Regions from separate parts of the Ruminococcus sp. RTP21484sp1_RTP21277st1_D2_RTP21277_210401 genome, predicted to be linked through region 2. Evidence: predicted binding sites of a transcription regulator. Region 2 holds the regulator's gene; each other region holds the start of a gene.
What was found. The regulator HrcA, encoded in region 2, represses chaperone genes, less so after heat shock. The targets are predictions, from matches to a motif close to TGTTAGCACTCNNNNNNNNNGAGTGCTAACA.
Positions count from the first base shown of each region.

Region 1: AB5706_RS14975 (Hsp20/alpha crystallin family protein) is a predicted target of HrcA. The motif match lies at 2,654-2,684, and genes of this name have one in related genera.
Region 3: groES (co-chaperone GroES) is a predicted target of HrcA. The motif match lies at 4,246-4,276, and genes of this name have one in related genera.

Region 1 covers NZ_JBCOMJ010000023.1:6,635-13,036, reverse strand. Annotated here, with positions in the region: gene AB5706_RS14985 (helix-turn-helix domain-containing protein) at 1-784, opposite strand, end outside; gene AB5706_RS14980 (Hsp20/alpha crystallin family protein) at 1,472-1,924, opposite strand; gene AB5706_RS14975 (Hsp20/alpha crystallin family protein) at 2,061-2,516, opposite strand; gene AB5706_RS14970 (S24 family peptidase) at 2,789-3,010, opposite strand; gene AB5706_RS14965 (hypothetical protein) at 2,969-3,241, shown strand; gene bsh (choloylglycine hydrolase) at 3,376-4,353, shown strand; gene AB5706_RS14955 (GTP pyrophosphokinase) at 4,392-5,072, shown strand; gene cls (cardiolipin synthase) at 5,108-6,402, shown strand, end outside.
Region 2 covers NZ_JBCOMJ010000002.1:38,788-45,189, forward strand. Annotated here, with positions in the region: gene dnaK (molecular chaperone DnaK) at 1-1,736, opposite strand, end outside; gene grpE (nucleotide exchange factor GrpE) at 1,852-2,514, opposite strand; gene hrcA (heat-inducible transcriptional repressor HrcA) at 2,531-3,571, opposite strand; gene AB5706_RS01435 (LOG family protein) at 4,015-4,557, opposite strand; gene AB5706_RS01440 (chromate transporter) at 4,649-5,218, opposite strand; gene AB5706_RS01445 (chromate transporter) at 5,215-5,790, opposite strand; gene uvrB (excinuclease ABC subunit UvrB) at 6,041-6,402, shown strand, end outside.
Region 3 covers NZ_JBCOMJ010000015.1:36,729-43,130, reverse strand. Annotated here, with positions in the region: gene guaB (IMP dehydrogenase) at 1-1,424, opposite strand, end outside; gene AB5706_RS11265 (DUF6106 family protein) at 1,506-2,012, opposite strand; gene groL (chaperonin GroEL) at 2,257-3,879, opposite strand; gene groES (co-chaperone GroES) at 3,924-4,208, opposite strand; partial or broken gene AB5706_RS11250 (DUF6783 domain-containing protein) at 4,485-4,562, opposite strand; gene codY (GTP-sensing pleiotropic transcriptional regulator CodY) at 4,633-5,418, opposite strand; gene AB5706_RS11240 (DUF6783 domain-containing protein) at 5,399-5,509, opposite strand; gene topA (type I DNA topoisomerase) at 5,760-6,402, opposite strand, start outside.

The sequences.
Region 1 (6,402 bases), on a different contig from region 2:
ACACCACCTTTCTATTTTCATCCACCCATTCGAGAAATGGTATTCTCTCAATCCGCATAACATATCCTGCCGCCCTGCATGGGAACATACCCTGCAAAGCCCATTTTGCAACCGTACTTTTCGATACTCCTGCAATTCTTGCTGCTTCTTCCTTCGATATATACTGCTTCTGACTAAGGAATTTTCTGATTCCACTGCCAGATTCATTTTTCGCCTGTCTGATTTTATACTGGTCATGCAGATTCAGAAAATCCTGAAACCCTCTTCTGGAAATCCATCTTTTATTATCAAACATCCTCATTTCCAACAGATCTTTATATTTCCCCTTTCGGATAAGTGTAAGCAGTTCCTCGTTGCTCATTTTAAGCATTGCCGCCGCTTCCCTGAAAAGAATGAATTTTTCTTCGATCTCTTCAATCGTAGCCGGACCGTCCACCTTATGGTATTCGTTCTGGTTCTCATACCATCTGTCAAAAATTTCTCTGGGGATTCGTTTCCTATAATTTACCGTGACTGTTGGAAGACCTTTTCTGTTCCACAGATCATAGATCGTCCCATCATATTCACCAAGCTGGTTGATGTTCACACCAATCTTGTGCATTTCCTGATACATTGCTTTCAAATAAGTGGTATCTGTATTGACAATCATGCCATCAATCGCCATCTTACGCAGATACACGCTCATGTTAGAGGTCTTGGATAGAATCATCCTCTTGCGGATCATCTTCTTTTCCTCCGGAGTAACCCAGAGCAGTATCTGTACATCTCTTTTTCTGTTTGCCATATAAAAATCTCCTTTATGTTTTCATAAAATCGAGCGAAGCGAAGATTCCAAAAGTGGGGAGGGTCCCGCTTTTGAGGCGAATGCCCGGCAGTGTATATACACTGCCTGTCCCTGCTATTCTTAGCTCTCAGATATTAAATACAAAAAATCAAAGAAATGTTTATCTTCAGAAAAAAATTATGATCCGTATGATGCCGAAGAATATGATAATGCAGATGATTTCGCAGAAGAATTTGGGGATGGAGATTACGATGAGGGGTATGACGATGCTTATGATTACTGGGAAGAAAGAGATTAGGTGAAAATGGAGAACGAACAGATAGTAATAGAATTAAAAGAACTTTTGTATATGGAATTCAGGCGATATTTATATCGAAGGAAAACAAATGTAACCGCCCAGAGTATCTTGCTGGCGATCGGGTATAACATAAACAAGCTTCATCATAAGATTCAGGCAGGAAGGACAGGGCGGCATTTATTTCCACTCAAACAAACCGCCTGATTTTGACAGGTCAAAAGTAAATCCTGAAAACGAACCTTTTTCCAGAAAAGGTTTATTAAAGTTCGCCTTCTTGTAGAAACAGAATGAAAGGGAGAATATTTCGCCTTAAAAAAGGCAAAAAGATGCTGCCGCACCTATGATTTCCTAATCATTGATGCGACAGCCCCGACTATAAGGAGATTTCCTTAACCTTCAATGGCAATATAACCATCTTTTTCTATTTTCTCAGGTGCTTTCTTTGGCACGGACAGTTTCAGAATACCATCTTCATATTTTGCATGAATGTCTTCTTCGCTTACTGCATCGCCTACATAAAAGCTTCGGCACATGCTGCCCGCATAGCGTTCACGCCTGATATAATTACTTTCTTTATCTTTTTCATCTTTATCCAGTCCCTTTGCAGCAGAAAGTACCAGATAACCATCTTTCAGCTGTACCTGAATCTCGTCTTTCTTAAATCCCGGAAGATCGACATCCAGTTCATAGCTACCGTCTGTTTCACGGATATCCGTTTTCATCATGTTCTGCGCATGTTTACCATAAAGCGGATTCTTCTTGCCCCAAAACTCATCGTTAAACGGGAAATTCATCCAATCATCATCAAATAAGTTTTCTCCAAAAATACTAGGCATTAACATAAGTCATCTCTCCTTTTCATGACAAACAAATCTATATTCAAGTCTTTCGACTGTTACTTACAATTATATTTAAAGGGTACTGCCCGAAATCTTCGGGCAACACCACGAGCTTTTTATCAATCAGATGTTATCATTATCATTCAATGGTTATATATTTCGGATCATTGGAAACTGGTTTTGCTTCTTTCTTCGGAACAAACAGTTTCAGGATACCATGTTTGTATTCACCTTTAATGTCTTCCTGAGTCACTTCTTCGCCTACATAAAAGCTTCGCTCGCAGGCTCCTGCGTAACGTTCACGTCTGATGTAGTGTCCCTTCTTATCTTCATCGTCTTCATCCAGACCTTTTGCTGCACTGACAGTTAAGTAACCATCTTTCAATGCAACTTTGACTTCATCTTTCTTGAAGCCAGGAACATCAACAATCAGTTCATAACCTTCCGGTTTTTCCTTAATATCTGTCTTCAGGAGATTCTGTGCTCTTCTTCCGTACAGCTTCTTTTCCGCTTTCTTCTCATCTTTGTCATCATAATAGAATGGTGTAAAGAAATCATCAAATAAGTTTTCTCCAAAAATACTAGGCATTAACATAAGTCATATCTCCTTTCAAAAGCTCCCTAGATCTTCACGATCCAGTCTGCTGTATTATCATTTCTAGTTCTTCGAACATCTGGAATACCTTTTCTTTTATCTCTCTTCCTTTGTTCTATTTGTAATATAACACGCATTATTAGCACTGTCAAGAGGTGAGTGCTAATTTTTGCGAAGATTTTGTGAATGTGTTTTGTGAACGCTATAAGCCATGCAAAATGGTGAAAAAAGACGCCCTGCAAGTTTACTGTTAATGCATCAGCCTTTTAAAATTAGCCAACTACTTTTCCAAAAGTTTTTAAGGTGGAGCCGGAAGTGACTTGGATAGGAGCATATTTTTTATTTAGAGAAATAAGTTGGATACCGGAATCAGATTGATGATATTTCTTTACATAAGCATCACCATCGAGGAAAAAGACACCGATTTCTCCTTCTTCAAGAGTTTCTTGTTTATGAATCCAGATGATCTGTCCATCCAGATAGAGAGGCTCCATACTGTCACCACATATGATGTTGTTCCGAAAGAAGAAATTGCTGAATTTGAAGAGCTTATGCGCAAAACCATAGCTGACATTGTATCAGAAGCCAGTAGCCTTGCCTGTTGGGTGTATGTGCAGAAATATGTGAAGCACAAAACCCTAAACGAAATGCTGCAAGAATTGCCAGACGTAGGTCAATTCATCCTAGCTATGGATACTTGGTTTGAAAAACTGATGGAGAAATAATCCAGGAAAATAGTTTAAAGTTTACATGTTATGATCATGTATGAAGTTGGAACAAAATAAAAGATTGTGCTATACTATTGTTCAAGAAAAAAACTCATTGACATATTTCAATCTATTTAGGAGGATAAACGATCATGTGTACAGCAGCAACTTATAAGACAAAAGATTTTTACTTTGGACGAACCCTCGATTATGAATTCTCTTATGGTGATCAGATAGTAATTACACCACGTAATTATGCGTTTAATTTTCGCCATGTTGGCGATATGAAAAATCATTATGCAATTATTGGAATGGCTCATGTTGCAGAGGATTATCCTTTGTATTATGATGCTATGAATGAAAAAGGAGTGGCAATGGCAGGACTGAATTTTGTCGGAAATGCTGTTTATGCCGCGATTAAGCCAGATGTGGAAAATATTGCACAGTTTGAATTTATTCCGTGGATTTTAAGTCAGTGTTCTTCTTTAGTTGAAGTTCGCGAGCTTCTTGAACGAATTAATATTGTTAATACTCCTTTCAGCGAGCAATTGCCATTAGCACAATTACACTGGATCATTTCTGATGAGAATGAGTCAATTACGGTAGAATCTATGTCAGATGGTTTGCATATTTATGATAATCCAGTAGGAGTGCTTACGAATAATCCGCCATTTCCACAGCAGATGTTTCAACTAAATAATTATATGCATTTATCTCCTAAACAGCCCAGAAATACTTTCTGCGAAAATTTGGCTCTTGATGCATATAGTAGAGGTATGGGAGGATTAGGTCTTCCGGGAGATCTCTCATCTTCCTCACGCTTTGTACGTGTAGCTTTTACAAAGGTAAATGCAATTTCAGGTGAATCAGAGGAAGAAAGCGTTAGCCAATTCTTCCACATTCTCGGATCTGTGGATCAGCAACGAGGATGTTGCGAAGTAGCGGATGGAAAATATGAAATCACATTGTATACGTCGTGTTGTAATGTTACAAAAGGTATTTATTATTACAATACTTATGAAAACCATCAGATCAGTGCAGTAGATATGCATGTAGAAAATCTGGATAGTGATAAAATGATTTGTTATCCAGTAATTCAAGGAGAACGAATCAACTATCAAAATAAATAATGTTTTGAAATCAGGGATGAGGTAGAAAGGAAAGTTCCATGACAAAAGATGAAGTAAAAAAACTCAGGATGAACAGTCCGGAATCACTACAGTTTTTAAATAATGCTACAAAATTTTATAATTTAATGATGATGTATCGTTGTGCTATTCGGGAGATACAAACTAAACTTGAGGTTTTGGATGATGAATTTTCAGTTGAGAACAATCGAAATCCTATTTCTTTTATAAAAACAAGAATTAAGAAGCCCAATAGTATTTACGATAAACTGCAGAAGATGGGATATGAATTTACAACAGAAAATATACAGACATATCTCAATGATGTAGCAGGCGTTCGAATAGTTTGTGCGTTTATTGACGATATTTATATGATATCAGATTTGATTACCCAACAGGATGATATTAAAGTTATTGAAATAAAAGATTATATAAAAAATCCAAAATCGAATGGTTATCGAAGCTATCATATGATTGTTGAAATACCAGTATTTTTTGCTAAGGGTAAAACACCTATGCGTGTAGAATTACAGATTCGAACCAATGGTATGGATTTCTGGGCAACATTGGAACATCAACTTCGCTATAAAAAAGGAATTGAAGAAATGCCTGGCTATGATGAGATAAGTGAAGAATTACTTCATTCTGCAAGAGCTATCATTGAAGCAGATAATGAAATGCAGAGAATAAAAGACAAAATTGGTATGTTCCACGAAATTTAGGGAGAAAACTGAGCAAGTAGGAAGGTAGAATATATATGAAACAAGATACTTTAGAGGGCAAAGCAAAAACAAAAAATGGGATAAAACGGCTGTGTTTTTCCATAATCTGCATTCTTTTGGAAGTGATTTTTATTATTACTATCGTAACACGCTTGAATGAATATGCAGAAATCATAAATTTATTTACAAGGATTTTGAGTGGGATCTTGGTTTTGGGATTGTACGCATCAAATAAGACATCCTCTATGAAAATGCCTTGGGTCATCTTAATTCTAATTTTCCCAATTATGGGTGTAGGCCTGTATTTGTTGATTGGTTTGAATGGTGGCACACATAAAATGCGTGAGCGATATGCAGAAATTGATAGCAAATTGTTACCAATGCTTCCGGACAGTCAAGAGTGTTTGAGCAGAATAAAAGAAACAATTCCGAAAGCAGGAAATATAGCAAGTTACATACAAAGAAATTCGCAGTATCCAATCTATCAGAATACGGATATTGTGTATTTTGATGAAGCAGTGAAAGGATTAGAGGCACAGCTTAAGGATTTGGAGAAAGCACAGAAGTTTATCTTTATGGAATATCATGCGATAGAAGACGCTGAAGCATGGCATAAGATTCAAGATGTTCTGGAAGAGCGAGTAAAAGCAGGTGTGGAAGTTAGAGTATTCTACGATGATATGGGTTCTATAGGCTTTATTAACACAGATTTTGTGAAAAAGATGGAGGCAATAGGAATTCATTGCCGTGTATTCAATCCGTTTGTGCCAGGTTTAAATCTGTTTTTGAACAATCGTGATCATAGAAAAATAACAGTTATTGATGGAAAAGTCGGATTTACAGGTGGATATAATCTAGCAAACGAATATTTTAATTACACACACCCGTATGGACAGTGGAAAGATACAGGTATTCGTTTAGAAGGAGATGCTGTTCAGTCGCTTACGGTGACATTTTTGGAAATGTGGAATGCAGTAAGTGATAAGGCTGCTAATGATTCTGATTTTAGTAAATACCTTTTCCACTATGATTATGCGGCACAGCAAACTGGGTTTGTTCAACCTTATGCAGACAGCCCTATGGATAATGAACAAGTAGGAGAAGAAGTTTATATCAGTATGATAAATAAAGCTGAAAAATATTGTTGGTTTATGACTCCATATCTAATCATAACAGATGAAATGACGCATGCGTTATGTCTGGCTGCTAAGCGAGGGGTAGACGTAAGAATTATCACGCCTGGTATCCCTGATAAAAAATTCATTTATAATATAACTCGTTCTTTTTATCATGGATTAGTTAAACATGGTGTTCGTGTTTATGAGTGGAC
Region 2 (6,402 bases):
TTCTGAGCACTTTCCATCATCTTCTCCTGAGCAGCTTTGATCTCAGCGACCTGAGCATCTCCGATCTCATCTGTATTTGCATATTTAGCAAGAATATCTTTTAATGCATTTAAGTCAGCCTCTACGGAAGCTTTGTCATTTGCATCCAGTTTATCACCTGCTTCTTTCAGTGCATTCTCAACCTGGAATACCATGGAGTCTGCATTGTTCTTTGTATCAATTGCCTCTTTACGTTTCTTATCCTGAGCTTCGAACTCAGCAGCTTCTTTAACAGCCTTGTCAATATCAGACTCGGACATGTTAGAACCAGCTGTGATTGTAATATGCTGCTCTTTACCTGTTCCAAGATCCTTAGCAGATACATTTACAATACCGTTGGCATCGATATCGAATGTAACCTCAATCTGCGGAACACCACGACGTGCTGGCGGGATTCCATCCAGACGGAACTGTCCAAGGGACTTATTGTCTTTCGCGAACTGACGCTCACCCTGTAATACATTGATATCTACAGCGGTCTGATTATCAGCTGCTGTGGAGAAAATCTGGCTCTTCTTGGTCGGGATTGTTGTATTTCTCTCGATCAGACGTGTTGCAATACCACCCATTGTCTCGATAGACAGGGAAAGTGGAGTAACATCAAGAAGAAGGATGTCACCTGCACCAGCCTCACCTGAAAGCTTACCACCCTGGATAGAAGCACCAAGTGCAACACACTCATCTGGGTTCAGGGCCTTGCTTGGCTCTTTGCCAGTTAACTGTCTTACTTTATCCTGTACAGCCGGGATACGTGTGGAACCACCAACCAGAAGCACCTGTCCAAGATCAGAAGCAGTAAGACCTGCATCAGAAAGTGCACGGCGAACCGGCTCTGCTGTTTTCTCAACAAGATCGTGTGTAAGTTCGTCAAATTTAGCTCTTGTAAGGTTCATATCAAAATGCTTCGGTCCTTCAGCTGTTGCTGTGATGAATGGCAGGTTGATATTGGTTGTTGTTGCGGAAGAAAGCTCTTTCTTAGCTTTCTCAGCAGCTTCTTTCAGTCTCTGAAGAGCCATCTTATCGTTGCTTAAGTCAACGCCCTCTGTTCTCTTGAACTCAGAAAGCATATAGTCTGTAATTCTCTGGTCAAAGTCATCACCACCAAGACGGTTGTTACCAGCTGTTGCCAGAACTTCGATAACTCCATCACCAATCTCAATAATGGAAACATCGAATGTACCACCACCAAGGTCATAAACCATGATCTTCTGCTCTTTCTCATTGTCAAGACCATATGCAAGAGCTGCAGCTGTAGGCTCGTTAATGATACGTTTTACATCAAGACCTGCAATCTTACCAGCATCCTTGGTTGCCTGACGCTGAGCATCATTGAAATATGCCGGAACAGTGATAACTGCTTCTGTAACAGACTCTCCAAGGTATCCTTCAGCGTCTTTTTTCAGTTTCTGAAGAATCATAGCAGAAATTTCCTGTGGGGAATATTTCTTATCGTCGATTGTTACACGGTAATCTGTACCCATCTCTCTCTTGATGGAAGAGATTGTTTTCTCTGCGTTTGTTACTGCCTGACGTTTTGCAGGCTCACCTACCAGACGCTCACCTGTCTTTGTGAATGCTACAACAGATGGTGTTGTTCTGGATCCTTCTGTATTTGCGATAACGGTTGGCTGTCCACCTTCCATAACAGCTACACAGCTGTTTGTTGTGCCTAAGTCAATACCAATGATTTTTCCCATGATAATTTTCCTCCTGTTTAAAAATTCATGGTTGCTGTCCATTACACGAACAGTAACATTTATACTTTGTTTTTAGAAAATGTCGATGAAGTTTGATTCTCCAAGCTGCTCTCTGTCAATTAGCAACTTTTACCATACTGTGTCTTACAACGAAATCCTTGTAAGTATATCCCTTCTGGAATTCCTCTACGACGATGTTCTCGCCAACGGATTCGTCCTCCACATGCATCACTGCATTATGCAGATTCGGATCAAATTCCTTGCCTACAGCTTCGATTGGCTTCACGCCCATCTCATCAAAGGCTGTCATCATCTGCTTATAGATCATCTTCATGCCTTCTGCAAATGGATCATCCTCCGGTGCCTGTGCAAGACCTCTTTCGAAGTTATCCACGATCGGAAGCATTTTTTCAACGATGTCCCTGGCACCGATGATGTACATGCTGGATTTCTCCTTCTCCGTTCTTTTACGGTAGTTATCGAATTCAGCCATGCTGCGCTTCAGTCTGTCTGTAAGCTCCTCGACCTGCTGTTCAAATTTATCTTTCTCTTTTTTCTTCTTGCCGAAGAAAGAAGTTTTTGTCTTGGTTTCCGGTTCCTTCTGAGATTCTGCTTCCTGATCTGGCTGCTCAGTTTCTTCTGTCTGTGCAGGCTCTTCGGAAGTCTCCTCTTCTGCTGTCTGGGCTGTATCTGCTGCCTCTTCTTCGCTTCCGTCTGTTACCGGAATGTCAACTGCTTCTTCCTGTACTTCGGCTTCTTTATTCATTTCTTCTGACACGCTTTCAACCGCCTTTCTAGGTTTTCTTATTTACCATTTCGTCAAGCTGGACTTTTAATTTCTTTAAGCTGTCCACTACATTCTCGTAATCCATTCGCTTGGGACCGATAATTCCAATAGTTCCACGCATTCCATCTCCCAGCTCGTAAGTAGCTGTGACCACACTGCAGTCTTTCATGGTACGTACCGGAACTTCATCCCCGATGTATACCTGAACTCCTGTGTTCTCCGGATCTCCCATTTCCTCACGGACCATATCCGCAAGTTCCTGCTTATCCTCGAAAGTGGAAATCAGCTCACTGGCTCTGGATGTATCTGCAAGCTCTGGATACTTAAATATGTTGGTCGCTCCCGATGTATATACTTTCATATCTTCTTCGTCCACGTGAATCGTAGCTGCAACTGCGTCCAGCACATCTGCAACCACACCGCTGTGGCTACCCGCCTGTTCTTTCAATCTGGCGATCATGCCCAGATTAATATCCTGGATGGGTACGCCGTTCAGGTTCGTGTTAAGAAGAAGATTCAGCTTCAGGATCGTCTGGTCATCCATCTCCTCATCAATATTAATGATCTGGTTCCGAATGACATTACCCTCACATACAACTACGGCAATCAGCTGCCGCTCATTGACTCGTGAAAGCTGAATGAACTTCAGGGTGCTTCCCTTATACTGGGGAACCGCAACCATAGCCGCATAATTGGTATTCGTGGCAAGAACCTTCGCCACCTGCTTGAGCACCTTATCCATCTTATCTGATTTCTCAATCATCAGATCACGGATTTCTGCGATCTCGGCTTCCTTCTCCCTGGTAAGCTCATCTACATAAAGGCGATAGCCTTTATCTGATGGAATTCTTCCGGCTGAGGTGTGGGGCTGTACGATGTAGCCCATATCTGTCAGGTCGGACATCTCATTTCGGATGGTAGCAGAGCTGACATTCAGATCCGGATACTTGGAAATAGTTCTGGAACCTACAGGCTCGCCTGTTTCCATATAAGTTTTGATGATTGCTTTCAGTATTTTCCGTTTGCGCTCATCTAATACTTCATCCATGAAATATCTGCTCCTTCCTGAAAAGCAGACGGTCAAACCTGATTCTGATTTCCGTCTGGCTTCTTCGAATTCCTTTTGTTAGCACTCATTATTTAGGAGTGCTAACATCTATGTTCTTAAGATACACCTCAGTATTCCTTTTGTCAATATTTTTTACAAATTTTTTTCATCTTTTTTGATAGTTTTTACCCTATACTTTACCATTCCGGCTAAATTCTCCTTACTGCAATACCTTTTGGGGTAACAAAGATACTACCAGGTATCTGCCAACGCAGTCTTATGTTTGCTGCCGCATAAATGAAAAAGATGCCTTGAGAAAATTCCCCCTGGCATCTTCTTTCCTGTATAGTAATACCGCCCATAGGCGACATGTCCGTTTTGTAACTGTTCAGTACCTTCACAGTTCTACGTTTCGCAAAACAGTACCTGCTGAATTGCAGCCTCTATTTTTTATAATTTTCCAGATAGTCAAGAACTGCCGCCGGCTCATCCAGAAAAACTACCAGATCCAGCACGGAAAAATCCATGAATTTCTCTTCTGCTGTATACTCCAGCAATGCTTTCATCTTGTCATAATATCCGTCAATGTTATACAGCACAATTGGGCGGTCAATACGTTTCAGGCTTTTCAAGGTAAAAATCTCAAAAAATTCCTCATAAGTACCAATTCCGCCAGGCGCTACGATCGTAGCATCTGATTTTTCTTCCAGAAGTTTTTTGCGCTCTCTCATATTCTCTGTGAAAATAAATTCCGTACATTTCTCATACAGAACTCCCGGCTGGTCAAAAAAGCGGGGAGCGATTCCAAGTATGTAACCTTTTTCTGCTGCCACGCCTCTGGCTGCTGCTCCCATCATTCCGGTAGCTCCGCCTCCAAACACCAGACCATGACCTCTTTTTCCCATTGCTCTTCCAAGCTCTTCTGTTTTTTCATAATAAATATTTTTAAGCAGCGCACTTGAAGCACCATATACACATATGTTCAATCTGTTGTCCTCCTTATTTTTCTTCTAAACACAGGTGATGCCCACCTGCGGCAGCACCATATGCGAAAGTCAGCTGGCATATCTTTTCCAGTCAGCTTCCGACAGCCGCGCAAAACACCATATTGGCCACACCGCACAAAACCATCACCAGAATGGGATTCATTTTATATTTTCTTAAAAGCACCAGTGCGGCAGTAAAGAACACCACCATTCGAATGCATATGTTTTCCCGAAACAGTTCCACTGCACCATTTATAAAAAAAGATGATACTAAAATGGTAACTCCTGCCTTGGCGATCATTGCCACAACCGCCGGGCGAAGGGATGTGAGAGTTCCCTGGAGAAGGGACATTTTCCGGTATTTCGTGTAAATATATGCCAGCAGGGTTACAATTATACAGGAGGGTAAAATACAGCCAAGAGTAGCCACCACTGCGCCCCCAGGACCTGCAATCCTGGTTCCTACAAAGGTTGCGGAATTTACTGCAATAGGGCCAGGAGTCATCTCTGCAATGGTCACAAGGTCCGAAAATGTTTCCATGGAAAGCCAGCCATGCATAGTCACTACCTGTTCCTGTATAAGAGGCATTGCTGCATATCCGCCTCCAAAGCTTAATGCACCGATCTGAAGGAAACTGAAAAAGAGCTGAAGATAAATCATTTTTTCCTGCCCTCCTTCACAAGCGTACGCGCAAATCCAAATACAGCCACAATAAGTATTATATAAATAATGTTCACCTTCAGAAAATAGCTTGCACAAAAACTGATGACCATAATAATCACATTTACCCAGTCTTTTGACTTCGCCACGTTTTTCCCCATGTCGTATACCACGGAAATGATCACAGCACCTACGCCGGCAGTCATGCCTTTCAAAAGAGCTGCTATATAATAATTAGAGCAGAATGCATCATAAAACAAGGAAATCAGGGACAGGATCACCATTGGCGGAATAATAGCCCCCAGAACCGACAGCAGCATTCCCGGTATTCCCCCAAGCTTGTATCCCACCACAATTGCTCCGTTTACCGCGATTGCTCCTGGAGATGACTGTGCGATTGCCACCAGATCCAGCATTTCTTCCTCATCGATCCAGTGATATTGATCCACAAATTTCTCTTTCAATAAAGTAACGATCACATATCCGCCGCCAAAAGTAAACGTACTAAGATATAACGAGGCAAAAAAAAGCTTTCTCAGCACATATCTTTTATTCTTTTGTTTTTCTTCCATTTCCGGCACTCCTAATAATTCTGCATGATTTCTGTGCATCGCGAAGCGTGTTACTGGTCAGGTCATGAACAATCACGCTTTTCTTTTTTAAGATAACGCACTATAGGTATATCTGTCAATTAAAGTTTTGGAATGCTTCTGGCATTTCAGAGGGCAGAACAAATATTCGATTCTGCTGTACTTTTATAAAAAAGGATGCTATACTGGAAACAGTTAAAGCGTGTTTGATTTTATAAAAGAAAGGACTCATATGGATCATTTTGAATTACATTCCGAGTATAAACCAACCGGCGATCAGCCACAGGCTATTGAGAAACTGGTAAAGGGATTTAAAGAGGGAAATCAGTTTGAGACGCTGCTTGGTGTCACCGGCTCTGGTAAAACATTTACTATGGCAAACGTTATCCAGGCGCTGAATAAGCCTACTCTGATCCTGGCCCATAATAAAACTCTGGCAGCGCAGCTGTATGGTGAGTTTAAAGAATTCTTCCCTGAGAACGCAGTGGAATATTTTGTTTCCTATTACGATTATTACCAGCCAGAAGCATATGTGCCTTCTTCTGACACTTATATTGCTAAGGACTCTGCGATCAATGATGAAATTGACAAGCT
Region 3 (6,402 bases), on a different contig from region 2:
TTTGTAATGTGAATGTCATGTGGGTGAGACTCTTTCAGGGAAGCAGCAGAAATCTTCACGAATTTACCATTCTGTTTCAGTGCTTCAATATTCTCAGCTCCACAGTATCCCATACCGGAGCGAAGTCCTCCGATCAGCTGGAATACAGTGTCCTCAAGGTGTCCCTTGTATGCAACACGTCCTTCCACACCTTCCGGAACAAGCTTCTTGGCATTCTCCTGGAAGTAACGGTCCTTGCTGCCATTCTCCATAGCTGCAATGGATCCCATTCCACGGTATACTTTATATTTTCTTCCCTGATATAACTCGAAAGTTCCCGGGCTCTCATCGCATCCGGCGAACATGCTTCCCATCATACAAACGTTTGCACCAGCTGCGATTGCCTTGGTAACATCGCCTGAATACTTGATACCACCGTCTGCAATAATCGGAATACCATATCTCTTGGCAACCTCATAGCAATCCATGACTGCTGTGATCTGCGGTACACCAATACCTGCAACTACACGGGTGGTACAGATAGAGCCAGGTCCGATTCCGACCTTAACTGCATCTACACCAGCATCAATCAGAGCCTTGGTAGCGGCTCCTGTGGCAACGTTTCCTGCGATAACCTGAAGCTCCGGATATGCAGCCTTGATTTCTCGTACAGCACGGAGGATATTCTCAGAATGACCATGAGCAGAATCAACAACGATGACATCAACATTTGCCTTCACAAGTGCATCTACACGGGCAAGCACGTTGGCGGTAATACCAACAGCAGCTCCACAGAGAAGACGTCCCTGTTCATCTTTGGCAGCCAAAGGATATTTAATCTGTTTCTCAATATCCTTGATGGTGATAAGTCCTTTTAAGTTAAAATCATCATCTACAATGGGTAATTTCTCTTTACGGGATTTCGCAAGGATCTCTTTCGCCTCTTCCAGTGTAATACCTTCTTTGGCTGTGATCAGTCCCTCAGATGTCATGGACTCTTTGATCTTCTTGCTGAAATCTGTCTCAAACTTCAGATCACGGTTGGTAATAATACCTACCAGCTTCTTGCCTTCTGTGATCGGGACACCGGAAATACGGAATTTCGCCATTAAGTCATTGGCATCCTTCAATGTATGTTCCGGAGATAAGAAAAACGGATCTGTGATAACACCATTCTCAGAACGCTTAACCTTGTCCACCTCTTCTGCCTGCGCCTCGATAGACATGTTCTTGTGAATGATACCGATACCTCCCTGACGTGCCATGGCAATCGCCATATTGTACTCAGTAACGGTGTCCATTCCTGCACTCATCATGGGAATGTTCAGTTTAATCTTCTTTGTAAGGTAAGTTGAAACGTCAACTTGATTCGGGATTACTTTGGAGTACGCCGGAACTAAAAGGACGTCGTCGAAAGTAATGCCTTCACCAATGATAGTACCCATTGCTTTTCCTCCCTTGTCTTATTGTGTCTTTGGTTTGTAGATTAGTGTAGCAAAAAACTAAAAGTGTGTCAATCTAGTAAATTAATCTAAAAATACTTTGCTCGGAGCAGTGTTTCTCATGGTTTTTGCCAATATTTCATCTGGCTCGATAATTACTTTGCAGGTTTCTGCGCCATCGCGGCAGACAATTGCAAAACGCTTATGTTCCGGATTTCCGGAGGAAAAATCCTGTACCTTCAGCTTCTGGTTGCTGTTGTAATAGTCCATTCTGTGTGAATTAAGGGGTGCCATAATATCACATTCTGTAATATTCAGGCTTTTTACTCTTTTTCGCTTGGACTTTGCCATGATCTTGTCAATGTCAAGTTCTCCGTTTACAAACAAGTACTCAAATTCCAGATCAGTTCCTGGAAAAATAAAAAGATAGGCACAGACTCCCAGTACAATTGCCGCGATCAGAAGCGGGGGCATAATAAACAGTCCTGCGAGTACCAGAAGCACGATCAGTGCAATGATACTGCCTTTTACCAGCCTGTCCTTTGCGGTCCGCTCTTTTTTTACAAGCAGCTCGGAATACAAATCGCTCATATTACAATTCTCCTTTGTTTTTTTTGCCAGCCGGCATGTTGTTCTAAGTATAACACACAAAAGTTTTCCTGTGAACATTGTTCCTGATAAAACACGGAATATTGCCAATACACAGTAACAGTAAAAAATGACTTTTATTGAATGCAAAAGGGCCAGCGTCTTTGACACCGACCCTTATGAGTTCTGAATTATACCTTCAAAAATCCTTTCATGGATTTTCCGTTCTGTTTTCCGCTGCCGGAAATTACATCATTCCCATACCCTGACCGCCAGCTGGCATTGCCGGAGTATCTTCTTTGATATTTGCAACAACAGACTCAGTTGTAAGCAGAGTAGAAGCAACACTTGTTGCGTTCTGAAGAGCACTTCTTGTAACCTTTGCAGGATCAAGGATTCCCTCGTCTACCATGTTTACATATTTCTCGTTCAGAGCATCAAAACCAACACCTGGCTCAGACTCTCTTACTTTGTTGATGATAACTGCACCTTCAAGACCTGCATTAGCAGCAATACGGAACAGCGGAGCTTCCAGTGCTTTCAGGATGATGTTTGCACCAGTCTTCTCATCTCCCTCAAGATCTGCCGCAAGTTTTGCAACCTCTTTGGAAGCGTGGATATATGCAGAACCGCCTCCTGCAATGATTCCTTCTTCAACAGCTGCTCTGGTAGCTGCAAGAGCATCTTCCATACGAAGTTTTGCTTCTTTCATCTCAGTCTCAGTAGCTGCACCAACACGAACCACTGCTACACCGCCTGCAAGTTTTGCAAGTCTTTCCTGAAGCTTCTCTCTGTCGAAATCAGATTTTGTCTCCTCAATCTGAGCACGGATCTGGGCAACACGATTGGCAATTGCTTCTTTATCTCCCATACCATCGACAATAACAGTATTCTCTTTTGCAACTTTAACAGATTTTGCACGTCCTAACTGAGCCATTGTAGCATCTTTCAGTTCAAGACCTACCTCGTCAGAAATTACAGTACCACCTGTCAGAATTGCGATATCCTGAAGCATTTCTTTTCTTCTGTCACCATAGCCAGGAGCTTTTACAGCTACTACCTGGAAGGTTCCTCTTAATTTGTTTACGATCAGAGTGGTAAGAGCCTCACCCTCAACATCTTCAGCGATGATAAGAAGTTTTGCTCCAGCCTGTACGATCTGCTCCAGCAGCGGAAGAACTTCCTGAATGTTGGAGATTTTCTTGTCTGTGATCAGAATATATGGATCCTCAAGGTTTGCTTCCATCTTCTCCATATCAGTGGACATGTATGCGGAAATATATCCACGGTCAAACTGCATACCTTCTACAAGGTCAAGCTCTGTGTGCATGGTCTTGGACTCTTCTACAGTAATAACACCGTCGTTGGAAACTTTTTCCATTGCATTTGCAACAAGCTCTCCGACTTCTTTATCTCCGGCGGAAATAGATGCAACGTTTGCGATCTGTTTCTTTCCGCTTACTTTCTGGCTCATGTTCTTAATTGCTTCTACAGCAGCATCTGTAGCTTTCTTCATACCGCGTCTCATAACGATCGGGTTAGCACCTGCTGCCAGATTCTTCATTCCTTCATGAACCATTGCCTGGGCAAGTACAGTAGCAGTTGTAGTACCATCACCAGCTACATCGTTTGTCTTGGATGCAACTTCCTTGATCAGCTGAGCTCCCATGTTCTCGAAAGCATCCTCAAGCTCGATCTCTTTTGCGATTGTAACACCATCGTTTGTGATAAGCGGAGCACCGAACTGTTTATCAAGTACTACGTTTCTTCCTTTCGGACCAAGTGTTACTCTTACGGTATCAGCAAGTTTATTTACACCAGCCTCTAATGCTGTTCTGGCTTCTGCGCCATATTTAATCTCTTTTGCCATAATGAATCATCCTCCTGATTTCAAGTTATTTATAAGGTTATGTCTTATTTCACAATTGCAAGAATATCGCTCTGTTTTACGATGATATACTCTTCACCGTCAAGCTTAACCTCTGTTCCTGAATATTTGGAATAGATAACCTTGTCGCCTACAGTAACTTCCATTTTCACTTCTTTCCCGTCAACGACTCCGCCAGGTCCTACAGCGATTACCTCTGCCTGCTGTGGTTTCTCCTGTGCCTGTCCCGGAAGAACGATACCGGATTTTGTTGTCTCTTCTGCTTCTAACTGTTTTAATACAACTCTGTCGCCTAATGGAACTAATTTCATGATCTATGTCCTCCTTTAGAATTGTTTTCCTTTTTCTTACTAGCACTCATTATTGCTGAGTGCTAATCACTGTTCATTATATTATTGAATTATCGTTATTTGTGCAACTCTTTTCATAGTTACATTTTCAAGTATATTCTGTTTTATTCTCTTTTATGCTCTTTTTTTCTCTTGTTTTCTCACTTTAAAAATTTTCTGATTTTTTTGTTTCGCCGCTTTTGAAGCCTGACCGTTAAAACTTTTTGGTGTAATAGTGAATTCCAATGAATTTTCCTGTTACACACAAAAAAAGAACTGCCCTCCAGAGCGTGTTTGAAAAATCATTCCCGCAATCTGCATTTCACAATTTGCAGAAAGCCTTTTTCAAACACGTTCGAAAGAAAACAGTTCTTCTGTACACTTGTTTATTATTTATTGAATTCACTCAGGCCTTTTTATTTCTCTGGGCCTTAATCTCTTCTAATTCATCAAAGATCACTTCATTGAGAACCTTGATATAGGTTCCCTTCATACCGGATGACCGGGACTCAATAACGCCCGCGCTCTCGAACTTGCGGAGTGCATTTACGATTACTGATCTGGTAATACCTACTCTGTCTGCAATCTTGCTGGCAACAAGAATTCCCTCATCTCCGTCAAGCTCATCAAAAATATGGATGATAGCTTCCAGTTCAGAGAAAGAAAGTGTGTTAAAAGCAGATTTCACAACCTGTTTCTTTCGGTCTTCCTCAGCATTCTCTTCATGTACAGCTCGCATCATCTCAAGACCTACAACTGTGGTGCCGTATTCACTGACAATAATATCCTCAATATCGTATGGACGATCCTTGCGGTACATAAACACCGTTCCAAGACGTTCTCCTGCAATATCAATAGGATTGATGATTCCCTGATAGCTGCTGGAAACATGCTCAAAGCCAAGTGTCTGGAGATTCACGTTCTCTTTGGTGGATAATACTCCTAAAAAGCGCTCATTCAGCAGAGGGTCAACATGACCGCCCACCTCATCAGCTATCAGTTCCCGGATTTCCTCAACTCCCGGGCAAAAACTTACACCAAGCACCTTGCCTTTCTTGCTGAGAACCAGGATATTAGAACTTAAAGTATCCATCAGAACCTGGCAGATATCATTAAAAACCACCTTGCTGGAACTGCTGTTATGGAGAAGTTTATTGATTTTTCTTGTTTTATCAAGTAACTGAACGCTCATTTTGTCCTCCCTTCGCTTTTGTTACATGAGAGCCTGTTAAAAAAATCATTCCCGCAATCTGTACGCTCCACTTTGCAGAAAGCCTTTTCAGACATGCTCTGGCTTTAACTGTTATTCTAATACTACACGTTTTTCAAACTATTTACAAGCTATTTTTTACTATTTTTCAATTTTGTTTAGCTTTTCTGAAAATATCACGTTTTTGAAACTATTCATCAAACAATGGAAGTAATAGAGCTTTTATTTAAAAAATCCCCTGCAAAACATAATACAGCTGCCTTGCAGGGGATTTTCCCCGGAAATTCCTTAATTTGTTACTGCTCGCACCCTTCACAGCAACCTTAATTTTCTTTTTCATCCTTCGGCCTGGCTTCTACATAGCCACAGGTCTCCTGGCTGCACACCAGTTTATTTCCTTTTTCCACCATGTAACTTCCGCACACCGGACATTTCTTATCCGACGGCTTCTGCCATGACATAAAGTCACATTCCGGATTATCTTCACAGCCGTAATACTTACGGCCTTTCTTCGTCTTCTTAAGCACCACTTCCTTACCACACTTCGGGCAGGCTACACCAATCTTTTCATAGTAAGGCTTGGTATTGCGGCATTCCGGAAATCCCGGGCATGCAAGGAAACGTCCGTGAGGACCATATTTAATCACCATATGACGACCACAGTTATCACAGATCACATCGGTCTCTTCATCATGGATGTCTACTTTCTCCAGCTCTTCCTGGGCAGCATCCACATCATGTTTCAGATCCGGATAGAAGTTCCGGACTACTGTCTTCCACTGTACAGTACCATTCTCCACACAGTCCAGAAGTCCCTCCATGGTAGCCGTGAAATTCACGTCCACAATGCTTGGGAACGCCTGTTTCATAATACTGTTTACCACCTCGCCCAACTCTGTCACATAAAGGTTACGCTGCTCCTTTGAAACATAACGGCGGCTGATAATGGTGGTGATGGTCGGTGCA